DNA from 2 places in the Blastococcus sp. Marseille-P5729 genome. Region 2 is predicted to be linked to the other one. Evidence: riboswitches for the same ligand, from Rfam matches in the RefSeq annotation. Region 2 holds a riboswitch; the other holds the start of a gene.
What was found. Region 2 has a riboswitch for cyclic di-AMP ahead of DAA40_RS06365 (NlpC/P60 family protein). Riboswitches for the same ligand answer to the same signal wherever they lie in the genome.
Positions count from the first base shown of each region.

Region 1: it holds a riboswitch for cyclic di-AMP, as region 2 does, so the genes downstream of both, DAA40_RS08930 (NlpC/P60 family protein) here and DAA40_RS06365 (NlpC/P60 family protein) in region 2, are expected to answer to the same signal.

Region 1 is NZ_OMPO01000002.1:74,399-82,090, reverse strand. Features, by position in the region: gene DAA40_RS08960 (cytochrome c oxidase assembly protein) at 1-15, shown strand, start outside; gene DAA40_RS08955 (hypothetical protein) at 53-490, shown strand; gene trpD (anthranilate phosphoribosyltransferase) at 487-1,539, shown strand; gene DAA40_RS08945 (Lrp/AsnC family transcriptional regulator) at 1,554-1,829, opposite strand; gene DAA40_RS08940 (DEDD exonuclease domain-containing protein) at 1,826-3,595, opposite strand; gene DAA40_RS08935 (hypothetical protein) at 3,684-3,902, shown strand; cyclic di-AMP (ydaO/yuaA leader) riboswitch at 3,994-4,136, shown strand; gene DAA40_RS08930 (NlpC/P60 family protein) at 4,149-5,267, shown strand; partial or broken gene DAA40_RS08925 (glycosyltransferase family 4 protein) at 5,287-6,387, shown strand; gene DAA40_RS08920 (long-chain fatty acid--CoA ligase) at 6,393-7,692, opposite strand, start outside.
Region 2 is NZ_OMPO01000001.1:1,279,921-1,287,612, reverse strand. Features, by position in the region: gene DAA40_RS06385 (NAD(P)/FAD-dependent oxidoreductase) at 1-558, opposite strand, end outside; gene DAA40_RS16360 (hypothetical protein) at 872-1,630, shown strand; gene DAA40_RS06375 (hypothetical protein) at 1,691-2,674, shown strand; gene DAA40_RS06370 (SDR family oxidoreductase) at 2,678-3,451, shown strand; cyclic di-AMP (ydaO/yuaA leader) riboswitch at 3,584-3,742, shown strand; gene DAA40_RS06365 (NlpC/P60 family protein) at 3,761-4,831, shown strand; gene DAA40_RS06360 (hypothetical protein) at 4,980-5,684, shown strand; gene DAA40_RS06355 (fasciclin domain-containing protein) at 5,753-6,352, shown strand; gene DAA40_RS06350 (YciI family protein) at 6,498-6,905, shown strand; gene DAA40_RS16595 (sigma factor) at 6,911-7,429, shown strand; gene DAA40_RS16590 (DUF6596 domain-containing protein) at 7,410-7,692, shown strand, end outside.

The DNA of each region.
Region 1 (7,692 bases), on a different contig from region 2:
GGGCCAGGCGAGTAATCTGGTCCGGTCACCTCATCTAGGAGAGAGCTGCGCCATGACCCACGCCGACCACTCCGCTGCCCGCGACCAGGTGCACGCCGTCGTGCTGTACAGCCCCAAGGTCGAGTGGCGCCAGGCGGTCCGCACCGCGATCGGACGGCGTCCGGCCGCCGACGTCGGGCGCATCGAGTGGATCGAGTGCGCGACCTACGACGAGGTCATCGAGAACGTCGACCGCGGCGGCGTGGACCTGGCGATCCTCGACGGCGAGGCGCAGCCGACCGGCGGCATGGGGCTGTCCCGGCAGATGAAGTATGAGCTCGATGACTGCCCGGCCGTGCTCGTCGTCGTCGCGCGCGAGGCCGATCGCTGGCTCGCGACCTGGTCACTGGCCGATGCCACCTTGATCTATCCCGTCGATCCGCTGAGCGCCGGCGACGTCGTCGCCCAGCAGCTACGCAACCGCAACGCCGGCGTCCCCGTGCTTCGATGAGCGCGGCCGAGCACACCTGGCCGGCGGTCCTGAGCTCGCTGCTGCGCGAGCGGGCGCTGTCCCGCGAGGCAGCGTCGTGGGTGATGGGCGAGATCATGTCCGGCGCAGCCACGAACGCCCAGACCGCCGGTTTCGCCGTCGCGCTGCGCGCTGCGGGCGAGAACGCGGAGGCGGTCGCCGGTCTCGTGGACACGATGCTGGCGAACGCCGCCCACGCCAGTGCCCCGTCGGGCTGTGTCGACATCGTCGGTACCGGCGGCGACCAGGCGCACACGGTCAACATCTCGACCATGGCCGCCATCGTCGCGAGCGCGGCCGGGGTGAAGGTGGCCAAGCACGGCGCGCGAGCCGCCAGCTCGAAGTGCGGCTCCGGTGATGTGATCGAAGCCCTGGGGATCAATCTTGACCTCGACGGGGACGGGGTCGCGCGGTGCATCAACGAGGTCGGCATCGGGTTCTTCTTCGCCCCCAACTTCCATTCGGGCATGCGCTACGCTGCGCCGGCCCGCAAGGAGCTCGGCATCCCGACGGTCTTCAACTTCCTCGGGCCGCTGTCGAACCCGGCCCGACCGGACGCGATGGCGGTCGGCTGCGCGGACGAGCGGATGGCGCCGATCCTGGCCGATGTCATGCGGATGCGGGGCGTCTCGGCGCTCGTGTTCCGCGGGGACGACGGGCTCGACGAGCTCACCACGACGACGACCTCGAGAGTGTGGCTGGTCCCGGCCGATGGCTCGGAGGTCAGCGAGTACCGGCTCGACCCGGCGCGCTTCGCGCTGCGCCCTGCCCGGCCGGAGGATCTGCGTGGCGGCGACCCGGCGCACAACGCCGCCGTCGTCCGCGATGTGCTCAATGGGCAATCCGGTCCGGTCCGGCAGGCGGTGCTGCTCAACGCCGCGAGCGCGATCGTCTCGCACGACGGCGTGCCGCGAACCGGGGCCGAGCTCGATGAGGCCATCGCGTCGGCGTTGGCGCGCGCCACCGAATCGATCGATTCGGGCGCCGCCGCGGGGACGCTCGATCGCTGGATCGCCGTCAGCAACGCCTAGCGGCGGGCCTCGGTCTAGAGGCCGAGGCTGAAGGTCGACTCGAGGTCGTGCTGGGAAAAGGCCTGGAAGGCGATGTGGGTGTCGGTCTCGATGACGCCGTCCGCCTTGTTGATCCGCCCGGAGATCACCCGCGCGATGTCATCGAACTCGCGCACCCGCACGATCGCGATGAGGTCGACGCTGCCGGCCACCGAGTAGACCTCGCTTACACCGTCGATGTCGGCCAGCCGGGCCGCGGTCTCCGGGATCTGGTCGGTGGCGGCGGTGATCATGACGATCGCGGTGATCACGGTGTCTCCTCGTTGTCGAGCGGTGTACTGGGACGATCGTAACCGCGTCGGGCCACGGTATTGCCAGCCTGCCGCGCGGCGCGCCGTAGCCACGGTTGCCACCGCGCCGCTCCGGCGGCCGGGCTCGACAGCTCGCCATCGAGCTCCACAATGCGGGCACCGGCAGAGGTCATCCAGCGCCACAGCAGCTGGGTTTCCTCGTGCTCGAACCCGACGGCTTCGGCGGGATCATCGTCGGTGTGCTGCTCGGCCGGGCGCAGCGCCCGCACGATGGGCAGGACGCTCGCGGCGCGATCGGCCAGCGCGGCGGCGACCAGTCGGCCGCGGGCGATCACTGCGATCTGCCAGCATCCGCCCTCGGCCGGGGCGGCCAGCACGAGCCGGTCGATGTGCGCCAGCCGGTGGATCTGCTGGGTACGGATCAGCGCTGCCACGAGGTGCCGAGTACGGTCGCGCGCTGCCGCGGCGTCCTCGTAACGCCGCGATCCGGCGAGCTGGTCGATGCGGGCCAGCAGCGGAGTGACCAGGCCCTGTGGATCCCGTAGCGCCGCCTCGGTGATCGGCGCCAGCAGCGCCGAGTACGAGTCGACGTCGATCCCGCCCGTGCACGGGGCCGCGCACCGCCCAAGGTCGAGCAGGGCGCACGGGCTGGGCGCCGAGCGGCTGGTGATCCGGTCCGAGCAACGCCGAATCGGCAGCACCTCGTGGATCGCGTCGACGGCCTGCCCTGCGGCCGTACGGGAGCTGAACGGCCCGATGTGCGCTCCGCCGTCCGCGCGCCACCGGTTCACGATGCTTAGGCGAGGGAAGCGCTCGTCGGTCACTCTCAACCAGACCGCGGAGCGCCCGTGCTTCGAGCGTCGGTTGTAACGGGGCCGGAGCGCATGAATCAGCCGCAGCTCACGCACCTGCGCCTCGAGGTCGTGCGCGCATTCGACCGCCTCCACGCGTTCGGTCAGCGCGACCATCTCGCGCATCCGCGCCCGGGGCTCGCTGCTGGTGAAATAGCTGCGGACTCGGCGCCTGATCTGCCCACTCTTCCCGACGTACAGCGCTTCGCCGCGCGCGTCGCGGAAGATGTAGACGCCCGGGCCGGTGGGAAGATCCTCGGCGAGGTGGCGCTTGCCGCGCTGCGCAGGCGTGCTCTCGCGGGTGAGCGCGAGCAGCTCCTCGGTGGTGTGCACGCCGAGCGAGCCCACGCGCTCGAGGAGGTGGTGCATCACGTCGGTGGTGGCGCGAGCGTCATCGAGCGCACGGTGCACGGGCCGGGTGCGTGAGCCCAGGTGCATCGCGAGCGTCTCGAGCTTGAGGTTGGGCACCTCGCCGCGCGCGAGGGTCTTGCGCGCCAGCTGAACGGTGTCGAGGACCGGGTGCCGCGGCCAGCTGAGGCCCATCGAGGTCGCGGCCGCGCGAAGGAAGCCGACGTCGAAGCGCGCGTTGTGGGCCACGAGCACCGTGCCGGGCCCCAGGCCGGCGAACTCCAGGAACGTCGGCAGGACCGCCTCGATGGTCGGCGCACCACGGACCATCGAGTCGGTGATGCCGGTCAGCACCTGCACATACGGATCGATGGCGGTCCGCGGGTCGACCAGCGTCGCCAGCTCGCCCAGCACCTCGCCGCCGCACACCTTGACCGCACCGATCTCGGTGATCGCGTCGCGACCCGGGGCCCCGCCGGTGGTCTCCAGGTCGACGACGACGAAGGTGGTCTCGTGAAGGGGCTGGCCGATGTCCTCGAGCGTGAGCTGCTGTGACGGGTGGGGCATGACGCGCAGCGTAAAGGTGAGCGCCGACATTCCTCGCCGAACCGCTGCGGCCCGAAAACTGTCGGAACGCGCCGTTAGCGTTCAGGTCATGTTGATCGATTGCAACTCGTGCCAGGCCAAGCCGTCGGCGTGCGGTGACTGCGTCATGTCCGTCCTGCTGGAGGCCGACCCGATGGGGGTCGAGCTGGAGGATGCCGAGGCGCTGGCCTTGGACGCGCTCGCCGGCGAGGGGCTGGTGCCGCCGCTGCGCATGGTGCCCCTGTATCCGTCCGAAAGTGAGCAGCGACGCGCCCGCTGGGTGGGGTGATCCTCGCAACTGCGCAGGTTGATTGTCTCGAACAGATAACGCCTGTAGCCTAGCCGTGGCCTTCGGAGAGCCAGGGAGCGATCGCCCCCACCGAATGCCGCCGCCGAGACGCCGCGAGGCGTGCCGGGGACCCACGTTAGTTCCACTGGGGTGAATCGGGGCCACGCGTCCCGTAGGGCGACCTTCCCCGCCCGAATCCGTCAGCTAACTCGGTAGGCGGAGACGAGGAAGAGGAGCCAAGCCTTCGTGGCTGTCAACACCACTCGCGGTCGCCGCTCGCTCGGGGTCGCCGGAATCGCTACGTCGTGCATCCTGGGACTAGTGCTGAGCCCGACCACCGCGCACGCCGATCCCGCCGCCGACAAGGCGAGCGTGCAGGCGCAGATCGTGCAGGCCCAGCATGACATCGCGACCATCGCCGAGCAGTACAACGATGCCAAGATCGAGCTCGAGGAGCTCAACGCCGCCAAGGATGAGGCACACGCCGCCGCGACCCAGGCCGGAGCCTCGCTCGTCGACGAGCAACAGAAGGTTGCCGACGCCGGTGCGAACCTGTACAAGGGCCCGGCCATGGTGGACGTCACCACCTTCCTGTCCGCGGGCGGACCGCAGGACGCGATCGACAAGCTCAGCACGCTGTCGGTGATCTCCGAGCACTACGGCCAGTCGATCCAGGCGCTCACCGACGGTCAGGCCCAGGCTGCCGCAGCCGAGGCCGAGGCGGCCAAGGCTGCCGAGGCAGCTGCCGCCACCGAGCAGCAGCTCTCGGCCAAGAAAGCCGAGATCGAGGCCAAGCTGCCTGTGCTGGAGCAGCAGCTCGCCTCGCTGACCGAGGCCGAGCGGCAGGCCGTGCTGGATCAGGCCGGCGGTCACGCCGACGAGGGCGCGGCCGAGGACGTCAGCGAGTCGTCGTCCACCAGTTCGTCATCGAACAGCTCGGCATCGAGTAGCTCGTCCTCCAGCAGCTCCTCCAGTGCCCCGGCGCCCAGTGCGCCGCAGCAGGTCAGCGCGGGCAGCGGCGGCAGCTCCACCGCACAGGGCGCGGTCCAGGCGGCGCTGAGCAAGCTCGGCTCGCCCTACGTCTGGGCTGCCGCGGGCCCGAACTCCTTCGACTGCTCGGGTCTGACCATGTGGGCCTACGCGCAGGTCGGTGTCTCGCTTCCGCACTCGTCCTCGGCGCAGTCCAGCGCCGGCTCGACGGTCTCGCTGTCGGCACTGGCCCCCGGCGACATCGTCTGGATGCCCGGCCACGTCGGCATGTACATCGGCAATGGGCAGGTCGTGCACGCGCCCACCACCGGTGATGTCGTCAAGGTCGTGTCGCTGGGCTCGATGAAGTGGCAGAAGGGCGTCCGAATCGTCTAGCAAGGTTCTCGTCGTCACGAACGACTACCCGCCACGCGAGGGCGGAATCCAGACGTTCGTGCGCGCGCTCATCGATCAGCTGCCCGCGCAGGATGTCGCGGTGTTCGCGTCGACCTCGAACGGGGCGGCCGAGTACGACTCGGCCGCCCCGTTCGAGACGGTGCGACACCCGACCGGGATGCTGCTGCCCACCCCGGCGGTCACCCGTGCGGTCATCGACACGATGCGCCGGTTCGGTGCCGACCGCGTCTGGTTCGGGGCCGCGACGCCGCTTGGCCTGATGGCCCCCGCTCTGCGGCGCGCCGGGGCGGTGCGCCTGGTGGGCTGCACCCACGGCCACGACCTGGGCTGGGCGATGTCACCGGGCAGCCGCCAGGTGCTGCGCCGGATCTCCCGCGGTCTCGACGTGATGACCTACCTAACCGAGTTCACCGGCGACCGGCTGCGCGCTCTGCTTGCGCCGCATACCTCCCTGCGGCGGCTGTCGCCGGGCGTCGACGTCGATCGCTTCCATCCGGCGGTTGACGGCTCGGCGTTCAGAGCGCAGCACGGCCTGGAGGGCACCCGGGTGATCGGCTGCGTCTCCCGTCTGGTGCCACGCAAGGGCCAGGACGTGCTCATCGAGGCGATGCCCCAGGTGTTGCGTCGGCATCCCGATGCCCGGCTGATGATCGTCGGGGGAGGGCGGTACGCCGACTCGCTCGCGCGACGGATCGACCGTCTCGGTCTGCAGCGGGAGGTGGTGCTCGCCGGCTCGACCAGCCACGAGGGCCTACCGGTGGCGTACGCAGCCTGCGATGTGTTCGCGATGCCGGCCCGGACCCGCCGGCTCGGCTGGGACGTCGAGGGCCTGGGCATGGGCTATCTCGAGGCCGCGGCCACCGCCAAGCCGGTGATCGCGGGGTCCTCCGGCGGTGCCCCCGAGGCAGTTCTCGATGGGCGGACCGGCGTGGTGGTGCGCGCCCCCGGTTCACCCGACGCAGTGGCGAGCGCCGTCTCACGAATGCTGGATGACCCCGACCAGGCCGCCGCGATGGGCCGTGCTGGGCGGGAGTGGGTATGCGCCGAGTGGACCTGGCAGCGTCAAGCCCAGCACCTCGTCGAGATGCTGTACGGCTGAGCGCGCTATCCCGGCTTCGGCCCGTCGTAGAGAGCGGCGATCTCCGAGGCGAACTCCTTGGCCACGACCGGGCGCTTGAGCTTCAATGACGGGGTCAGCTGCCCGCCCTCGACGGTCAAGTCGCACGGGAGGATGGTGAACTTGCGGATCGACTCGGCCTGGGAGACGGCGCGATTGGCGGAGTCGACCGCGCGCTGCAGACCCGCTCGCACCTCGTCGTTGGTCAGGACGTCCGAGAACGGCAGCTCGGGATCGAGACCGTGCTCCTTCAGCCAGCCGGGGAGCATCTCCTGATCGAGGGTGATCAGCGCGCCGATGAACGGTCGCTGGTCGCCGACCACGATGCACTGGCTGACCAAGGGGTGGGCGCGCAGCCGGTCCTCCAGCAGCGTCGGCGCGACGTTCTTGCCCCCCGCGGTGACGATGAGCTCCTTCTTGCGGCCGGTGATCGTCAGGAAGCCGTCGTCATCGAGCGTGCCGAGGTCGCCGGTGGCCAGCCACCCGTCCTGGACGGCCTCGGCGGTCGCCGCGTCGTTGTTCCAGTAGCCGTCGAACACGTTCGGGCCCTTGACGAAGATCTCGCCGTCCTCGGCCAGCCTGATCGTCGTGCCCGGCAACGGCCGGCCGACGGTCCCGATCTTGTTCGCCTTCTCGGAGTTCAGAGCGCTCACCGGTGAGGTCTCGGTCAGCCCGTAACCCTCGATCACCTCGACGCCGACCCCCCGGAAGAAGTGCCCCAGCCGTTCGCCGAGGGGCGCACCTCCGGAGATGCAGGTCGTGCAGCGGCCGCCGAGCGCGGCCCGCAGCTTCGAGCCCACCAGCTTGTCGGTGACCTTGTGCAGGACCCGCGTTCCGAGCGGGATCCGGCCCGCTGACTTGCCCCGGGACCACGAGATGGCGGTGCGGGCGGCGAGGTCGAAGATCTTGCCCTTGCCGCCGAGATGGGCCTTCTGCTCGGCGGAGTTGTAGACCTTCTCGAACACCCGCGGGACGGCCAGCAGGAAGTGCGGCCGGAAGGAGGCGAGCGAGGGCAGCAGCTGGGTGATGTCCGCCTGATGACCCACCTTCGCCCGGCCGGTGAACGCGGCCAGCTGGATGATCCGGGCGAACACGTGCGCCAGCGGCAGGAACAGCAGGGTCGCGGACCCGGGGTAGATGAAATCGCCGACGTAGGCCAGGGCGTTGCGCGAGTTGGAGATCAGGTTGGCGTGGGTCAGACGGCAGCCCTTGGGCCGGCCGGTGCTGCCGCTGGTGTAGACGATCGTGGCGACCTCGTCGGAGCGGGTCGCGGCGCGGGCCTCGTGG
Region 2 (7,692 bases):
GCCGGTACCCATCACCACGACCTTCTTGCCGGTCATGTCCAGCCCATCCTGCGGCCAGCGGGCGGTGTGGTGGCACTCGCCGGCGAAGGTGTCCATGCCCTTGAGGTTGGGGTAGTACGGCTTGCTGGCGAATCCGGTGGCCAGGATCAGTTGGTTTGCGCGCTGCTGCTTGCCCTCGGAGCTCGTGACCGTCCAGGTACGAGCGTCCTCGTCCCAGGTGGCCGTCTCGGCGAGGGTGCTGAACTCGACGTCCTTGCGCAGTCCGAGCTTGCTGTCGACGTAGTTCAGGTAGTCGCGCACCCCCTCCCAGCCGGGGTAGAGCTCCTTGAAGTCGTAGTCCTTCCAGAGGTCCTTGTACTCGAACTGGTAGACCTGGCCGGTCGAGTCGGTGCGGGCACCGGGGTAGCAGTTCCACCACCAGGTCCCGCCGAAGTCGCCAGCGGAGTCCCACACCTTCACTGAGAAGCCGAGGTCGCGCAGGCGGTCGAGCTCGTACAGGCCAGAGAACCCGCCCCCGACGATGAGCACGTCGAGGACGTCGGTGCGCTGATCAGGCATTGTCGCTGTCATGAGCCACCCCATCGATGTTCGGCACGCCGCCAGTCGGCGTTGAGTGCATCGACGGTAGGAGCTGCGCCGGAGGTCAAGGTGTCCGATTTCGCGTCAGCTACGGCGAGCGGGCGGGTTTGTGACGAGCGGGCGGGGATTAATGTCCTCTCGCTCGTGCCAAGCCCGCTTGTAGAGGGCGAGCCCTCCGGATGCGACCGGACAGAGCTGAGCGGGGCGAGCCGCCCTCTCGTGGGTTCACGTAGGCTGGAACAGACTGCCGCGCGACCACTGCGGCGCTATCCCCTGCGAAAGGTCTCCGCGCGTGAGTGAGCCGACACCGCCAAGCGCGCCGGCTCCAGCCCCACCCGAGCCGGCCGCCGAACGCCCTCCGAAAGAGGCGCCCACCGAGGTCAAGCGGGCGATCACGCTATACACGACGACGGCGGCCTTCCTGGTGTTCATGGGCGTGACCGCGCTGTTCATGATCGGCGAGACCGAGCGCGAGCTGCGCCGCCAGCTGACCGAGATGGACGACGAAGCGCTGACGGCGGCCTTTACCCACGGGATGATTCGGGCGACGGTGATCCCCTCCGGCGTCGTACTGCTGACGGTCGCGATCGGTCCCGGGGTCACTGCCCAGGCGCTGCGTGACCGCAAGTCGTGGGCCCGCCCCGTCGGGTTTACCTTCTCAGGCGTCCTGCTGGCAGTGGCCGCACTCGCGGTGCTGTCCGGCGCGCTCAACATCCAGACCTTGTTCTTCATGGTCGCCGGCCTGGCCGGCATCCTCAACCTGGCCAAGCCGCAGGTTCGCGACTACCTGCAGCCCTGGCCGCGGTCCGGTCGCGGCCCCAGCGGTCAGGGCGGCCCCAGCGGTCAGGGCGGTCCCGGTGGTCCGGGCGGTTTCGGTGGTCCTCAGGGGACTGGCGACTGGCCGCCGGTGCCGAATGCGCCGGGCGGCCCGTGGCAGCAGCCCCCGCCCGATGGTCACCACCCTCCGCCGGCGGTGGGCAGCTCGCCGGTGCGACCACCCGCAGACCAGCAGGCCCCGCCACCGCGCGACGACTCCACCCCGACGAGCTGACCGGCGCCCAGCCGCCGACGCAGCGCCACGCAGCACGCAGAACCAACCAAGGAGCATCCCTTGACCGATCGCGACAATCCCGCCGCGCGCAGTTCCGAGCCCGACGACCGCGATCGGGATCCAGCGCGCGATGAGACCGGGCACGACTCATCTCGCCCGCCCGGCGGCGCCAGCCCGGCCAACGACGACATCCCGCGCGAGCCCTCCAGACAGGAGCTCGACGAGGCGATGAGCGCGGACGCCGACCGGCCCGACGACGCTTACGCCACCGACGTCCGCGGCACCGACGCCGCGGACGACGACCTCCTGGCCGCCCCGCCCGCGCCCGAGGAGGACCTCACGGGCGCGCCGGTGCTGACCAAGCGCCCGCCGTCCAAGCCCGCCGTCATCGCCGGCGGCATCCTGGCCGCGCTCCTGCTCGGCCTGGCGCTCCTGGCCACCACCCAGAGCCCCCGCGAGTTCCTTCCCGAGGTCAACAAGCAGATGGTCGCCGGCGTGGCCAACCTCCTGGAGGAGGAAGACGTCGCCGAGTACACCGACGATGAGGTCGAGGCCGCCCAGCAGGCCTACGCAGACGCCGGCGGCGATCGCAACATGAACGACGAGAACGTCGCCGACGCACTCAACTCCGCCAAGCCCGAGTCGATCACCGCCGCCGAGATCCAGGAGGCGCGCGACAAGCACAACGCCAACTACGCTTCGCTGGAGCAGATGGAAAGCCAGCTGCGCAGCCAGATGATCCTGTTCGCGGTCACCGGTGCCCTGATGGCGCTCGCCACGGTGTTCTACCAGCGTGGCAAGTCCTGGGCCCGTTATATCGGCATGTTCGTGGCGGGCTTCGTCGCGGTCATGTACGTCATGCAAGTCGTCCAGGGCGCGCTGAACATCCCGGGTCTGGTCATCACCGTGGCCTCCGTCGCTGCCTTCTACTTCTTCATGAAGGGCCGGCTCGAGGACCCGCCGCCGGGGATGACGGGCGGCGGGTTCGCCGGCTTCGGCGGCATGTTCGCGCCGCGCGGCCCGCGTAACCGGCCCGCCGAGTAGCCGATGTCGACGGCGATCGTCACCGGCGCGTCGTCCGGTCTGGGCGAGCAGTACGCCGTCCAGCTCGCCGAGCTCGGCTACGACCTCGTGCTGGTCGGCCGCACCGCGAGCGCGCTCGAGAGCGTCGCGGAACGCGTGCGCGAGACCGGCCGGGACGCCGAGGTGATGATCGCCGACCTTGCCGATGCCGCCGACCTCGAGCGGGTGTGCGAGCGGGCGCGTCGCCGGGACGTCGGCATGCTCGTCAACAACGCCGGGGTCGGGACGCCGGGGGAGTTCGTGAGCTCCGAGCCGCGGACCGAGCAGGCAATGCTCGCCCTCAACGTCACCGCCGTCATGCGGCTGTGCCATGCCGCGCTGCCCGGAATGCTGGACCGCGACCGTGGGGCGATCGTCAACGTCTCTTCGGTCGCGGCGTACACCCCCAGTGACACCGGTCCCGGCTACAGCGCCAGCAAGGCGTACGTCGCTGCGCTGACTGAGTCGATCGCGGTCAAGACCCAGGGGACTGGTGTCAAGGCGATGGCGGTCTTCCCCGGGTTCGTGCGCACCGAGTTCCACCAGCGCATCCGGATGGACACCGACTGGATCCCGTCGTGGGCCTGGCTGCGCGCCCAGGACGTCGTCCGTGCGTCCCTGCAGGACCTGGCGATCGGGCGCACCCGCAGCGTGCCGTCCACCCGCTACAAGGTCGCGATGAACCTCGCTCGCGTCGTGCCCCGGCCGCTGCTACGGCGGGTCCTTGCAGCCTCGTCGCGCGTCGTCGACCGGGCCTGAGCCGCCCGCTTGCAGGCGTGTGACGAAGTCCTCGGACGCAACGTCCACACGCAGCCGGACCAGGATTGTCACGAACAGGTCACGAGGGTAGTGTGTTGACGTCCTGCCACCTAGACGGTCGCCCGACCGACGGGTAGGACACCGCCGAGACTCTCGCCCACCGGCCCCGGCTGGCGAGGTGCCGGGGAACCACTCAGGGGGATCCCGGGGGTGAATCCGCTGCCTGCAGCGGTAGGGCAACCTTCCAAGCCCGAACCCGTCAGCTAACCCGGTAGGCGGCTGAGTGGAAGAAGGAGAGCGGCCCCGCCAATGGCGCCCTCGAAGAAGCACCTCCTGGCCGCGTCGGCCGCTACCGCCCTGATCACGCTGCTCGGTGTGGCCGGACCGTCGTACGCCGACCCCGCCTCCGAGTCCAGCTCCAGCGCCCCTGCCAGTAGTTCCGAGACCGCCGCGGACGTCGCCCAGCAGGTCGCTGAAAAGCAGGAAGAGCTCACCCAGGTCAACGAGGAGTACCTCGACGCCAAGCTCGAGCTCGAGAAGCAGAACGCCGCAAAGGCGGACGCCGAGGCCAAGCTCGCCGCCGCCGAGGCCGACCTCGCTACCGCCAAGGACCAGGTCGCGGCGATGGGCGCCGAGCAGTACAAGTCCGGGACGCTGCCTGCGAGCGTCCTGCTGCTGGTCGGCGAGTCGCCGTCCGACTTCATCGACAAGGCCAACGCCAAGCAGCACGTCGATGCCTACAACGACGAGAAGATCCTCACCCTCTCCGACGCCGAGGCCGCCACCCAGGCCGCGAAGGAGCAGATCGACGCCGCGCAGGCCGCCGCCGCGCAGGCCGCCGCGACGATCTCCGAGAAGAAGGCCCAGATCGAGGCCGAGATCCCCAAGCTCGAGGAGAAGCTCGCCACGCTCACCGAGCAGGAGCGCGCCGCGCTCGAGGCCGCCCAGGGTGGCGACACCGAGGAGGCTCAGCAGGCCGCCGCGAACCCGCAGGCTGCTGCCGCCACCGAAGCCGCAGCCCAACCGGCCGCGGCCTCCTCCGGCTCGGCCTCCACGGTCGTGTCCTGGGCGATGTCCCAGCGCGGCAAGCCCTACGTCTGGGGCGGCAGCGGCCCCAACGGCTACGACTGCTCAGGCCTGACGATGATGGCCTACAAGCAGATCGGCATCAGCCTGCCGCACTCGTCGTCCGCTCAGCGCGGCTACGGCACGACCGTCCCGTTCAGCCAGCTGCAGCCCGGCGACTTGGTCTTCGCCCCGGGTCACGTCGCGATCTACATCGGCAACGGTACCGTCGTCCACGCACCGACGTTCGGCTCGCCGGTGCGCACCATGCCGATGGGCTACATGAACTTCACCGTCGCCAAGCGCCTGGTCTGAGACGAACCCCGGTCGGACGCCGGGCAGCCGCGCCACCCTCCGCGCGGACCGGATTGATGCGGTCGGCGTCCTAGCCCGTGCGCGGGAACCGCCTTACGCGGGCGCCGTCAGAAGCAGCAGAACGCACCCGCGACAAACGGAGGAACCCGTGCAGGACCCGGCAGCGGAGAGAGTAGCGCGGCTGGCCGATACCGCACCGCTGAGCACCGGCATCCACGGGTGGACCTGGCTATGGTTCGTGGTCCTCGGGGCGCTGGTGATCATCGGCGTCGTGCTGGAGAAGAAACGCCAGGAGAGGATCCAAAAGTTCGCGGCCGCCCGTTCTCTCACCTACGCCAAGCGCGACGATCGCTGGGTACATCTCGACCTGGGCTACCCGCACGGCAGTGGACGGGCCCACAAGGGACGCCACGCGATGACCGGGGTCCACGAGGGCCGCGCCATCGCGATCTTCGAGCATGAGTGGGTCACCGGTTCGGGCAAGGAACGACGCACCCACACGGTCCGTGTCACCGTCACCGAGCTGCCGCGCTCCTTGCCGCGGCTCGATGTGGGCAAGGAAGGAATCTTCGGTCGCGCTGCGCGACGCATGGGCGCCAAGGACATCGAACTCGAGTCAGACGACTTCAATCGGGAGTACCGCGTCAAGGGCGATCGCCGGTTCGCGTACGACGTCCTGCACCCGCGATTCATGCAGTGGATGCTGCACACCGACGCGCCGGGGTTCGTCATCAACGGCCGGTACATCGGCTACACGGTCGGCGGCAAGATCGACCTCGACCAGGTGGACCGCGACCTCGCCTACCTGGATGCGGTGATCGATCAGCTGCCCAAGTTCGTCATCGGCCGCTGAGCCTCCGTCGTCCCGCGCGTTCGGGCGCCTACCGTGAAGGGACCAGTCAACCTGATCGGAGCCGAGCGATGCCCGCCGTACGACGCGCACTCGTGGTCACAGTGCTCGCCGTCGCGCTGGCCGGGTGCAGTGGTCCGGGAGAGAGTTCGTCGTCCGACCAGACCAGCACGAGCGCGGCCTCGACCACGGCTCCGCCGCCGTCTGGTGCGGGATGCGCGGGAGCCGGCGACCTGGGCGACCTGTCCGAACTCACCTTCGTCGATGCGTTGCAGGCCCTCCCGGTCGCCACTGGTTTCACCGGCTATGCGACTGGCGATCCCGAGCGAGCGAAGAAACTCAACGCGCTCGACGGTGTGACGGCGTTCGTGCCGGTGGACACCGCTTGGCAGGCGCTCGATGAGCCGACTGCGCAGTCGCTCGCCGACCCGGCGGTTCAGCAAGGCGTGGTCGAGTACGCCCTGGTCGCGCAGACGGTGCTGCCGCAGGACATCGTCGCCGGCGAGGCGAAGTCGCTGGCCACGTTCCGAGGTCCGAACGTCACGATGTCGGTCGTCCAAGCGGGGGAGGAGATACGGATCAACAGCGCCGCGAGCGTCGTCTGCTCAGCGATTCCCTTCGACGGCGGATATCTCTACCTCACCGACCGCCTGCTGCTCCCGCCGTCCTGACCCCACCCTTTCACCGCCTGCGGTACGTTCTGCCTCACCATAGCGAGGTGAAACCCACCGCGGGTGGGATGTCGAGATCCCGCGCACTGCGCCGTCCCAGGGGTGAGGCGAGCACGATGGCTTGCACGAACCGGAGGAGAACGTCATGGCGAAGTACCTACTGCTGAAGCACTACCGCGGCGGCAAGCCGGCGGTGAACGACGTACCCATGGACCAGTGGTCCCAGGGCGAGTTCGACGATCACGTGCAGTACATGCGTGAGTTCGAGCAGCGATTGCGCGGCACCGGGGAGTTCGTCTCCGGAGAGGCCCTGTCGATGGACGGCGTGTGGGTACGGTTCGACGGCGCCGGAAGGTCCCCGGTGACCGACGGGCCGTTCGCGGAGACCAAGGACCTCATCGCGGGGTGGATGGTGATCGACGTCGAATCGTACGAGCGCGCGGTCGAGCTGGCCGGCGAGCTCTCGGCGGCCCCGGGCGCCGGGGGAAAGCCGGTGGGCGAGTGGCTCGAGCTGCGTCCGATCATGTCCGAGCCCCCGACCGTCACCGACTGACACCGGTGGACACCACGGGACTGAGGGAGCTCATCCCCGAGGTGATCGGCATCCTCGTCCGGCGCGGCGTCGATTTCGCGTCGGCCGAGGACGCCGTCCAGGCCGCGCTGGTCCGGGCAATCGAGACGTGGGACTCCGATCCGCCGCGCGATGTCAAGGGCTGGTTGATCGCGGTGGCGTGGCGTAGGTTCCTCGACTCGCTCCGTAGCGACAAAGCCCGTCGCGCCCGCGAGGAGCGGATCGAGCTGGAGCGCGAGCCCGAACCGATCTCCGGCCGGGATGACACGCTGTGGCTCTACTTCCTGTGCGCACACCCCGCGCTGACGCCCGCGAGCGCGACCGCGCTCACCTTGCGGGCGGTGGCCGGCCTCACGACGGCTCAGATCGCCGAGGCATATCTCGTGCCCGAGGCCACGATGGCGCAGCGGTTAAGCCGCCCGCGCCAAGCGGCGGTTGCGCGAGGTCCGGCTCGATCAGCCGGGGGACGCGGGCACTGTGCTCAGGGTGCTGTACCTGCTGTTTAACGAGGGTCACTCTGGCGCGGTCGATCTCGCCGCCGAAGCCATCCGGCTGACCCGGCAGCTGGCGCTGCTGGCCGACGAGCCTGAGGTGCACGGGTTGCTCACCCTGATGCTGCTGCACCATGCGCGCCGTCCGGCCCGACGAGATCGGTCGGGCGGGCTCATCCCGCTCGCGAACCAGGACCGGTCGCTCTGGGACACCGGCATGATCGCCGAGGGCATCGAGATACTGCAGGCCGCGCTCGCCCGTGACCGGCTCGGCGAGT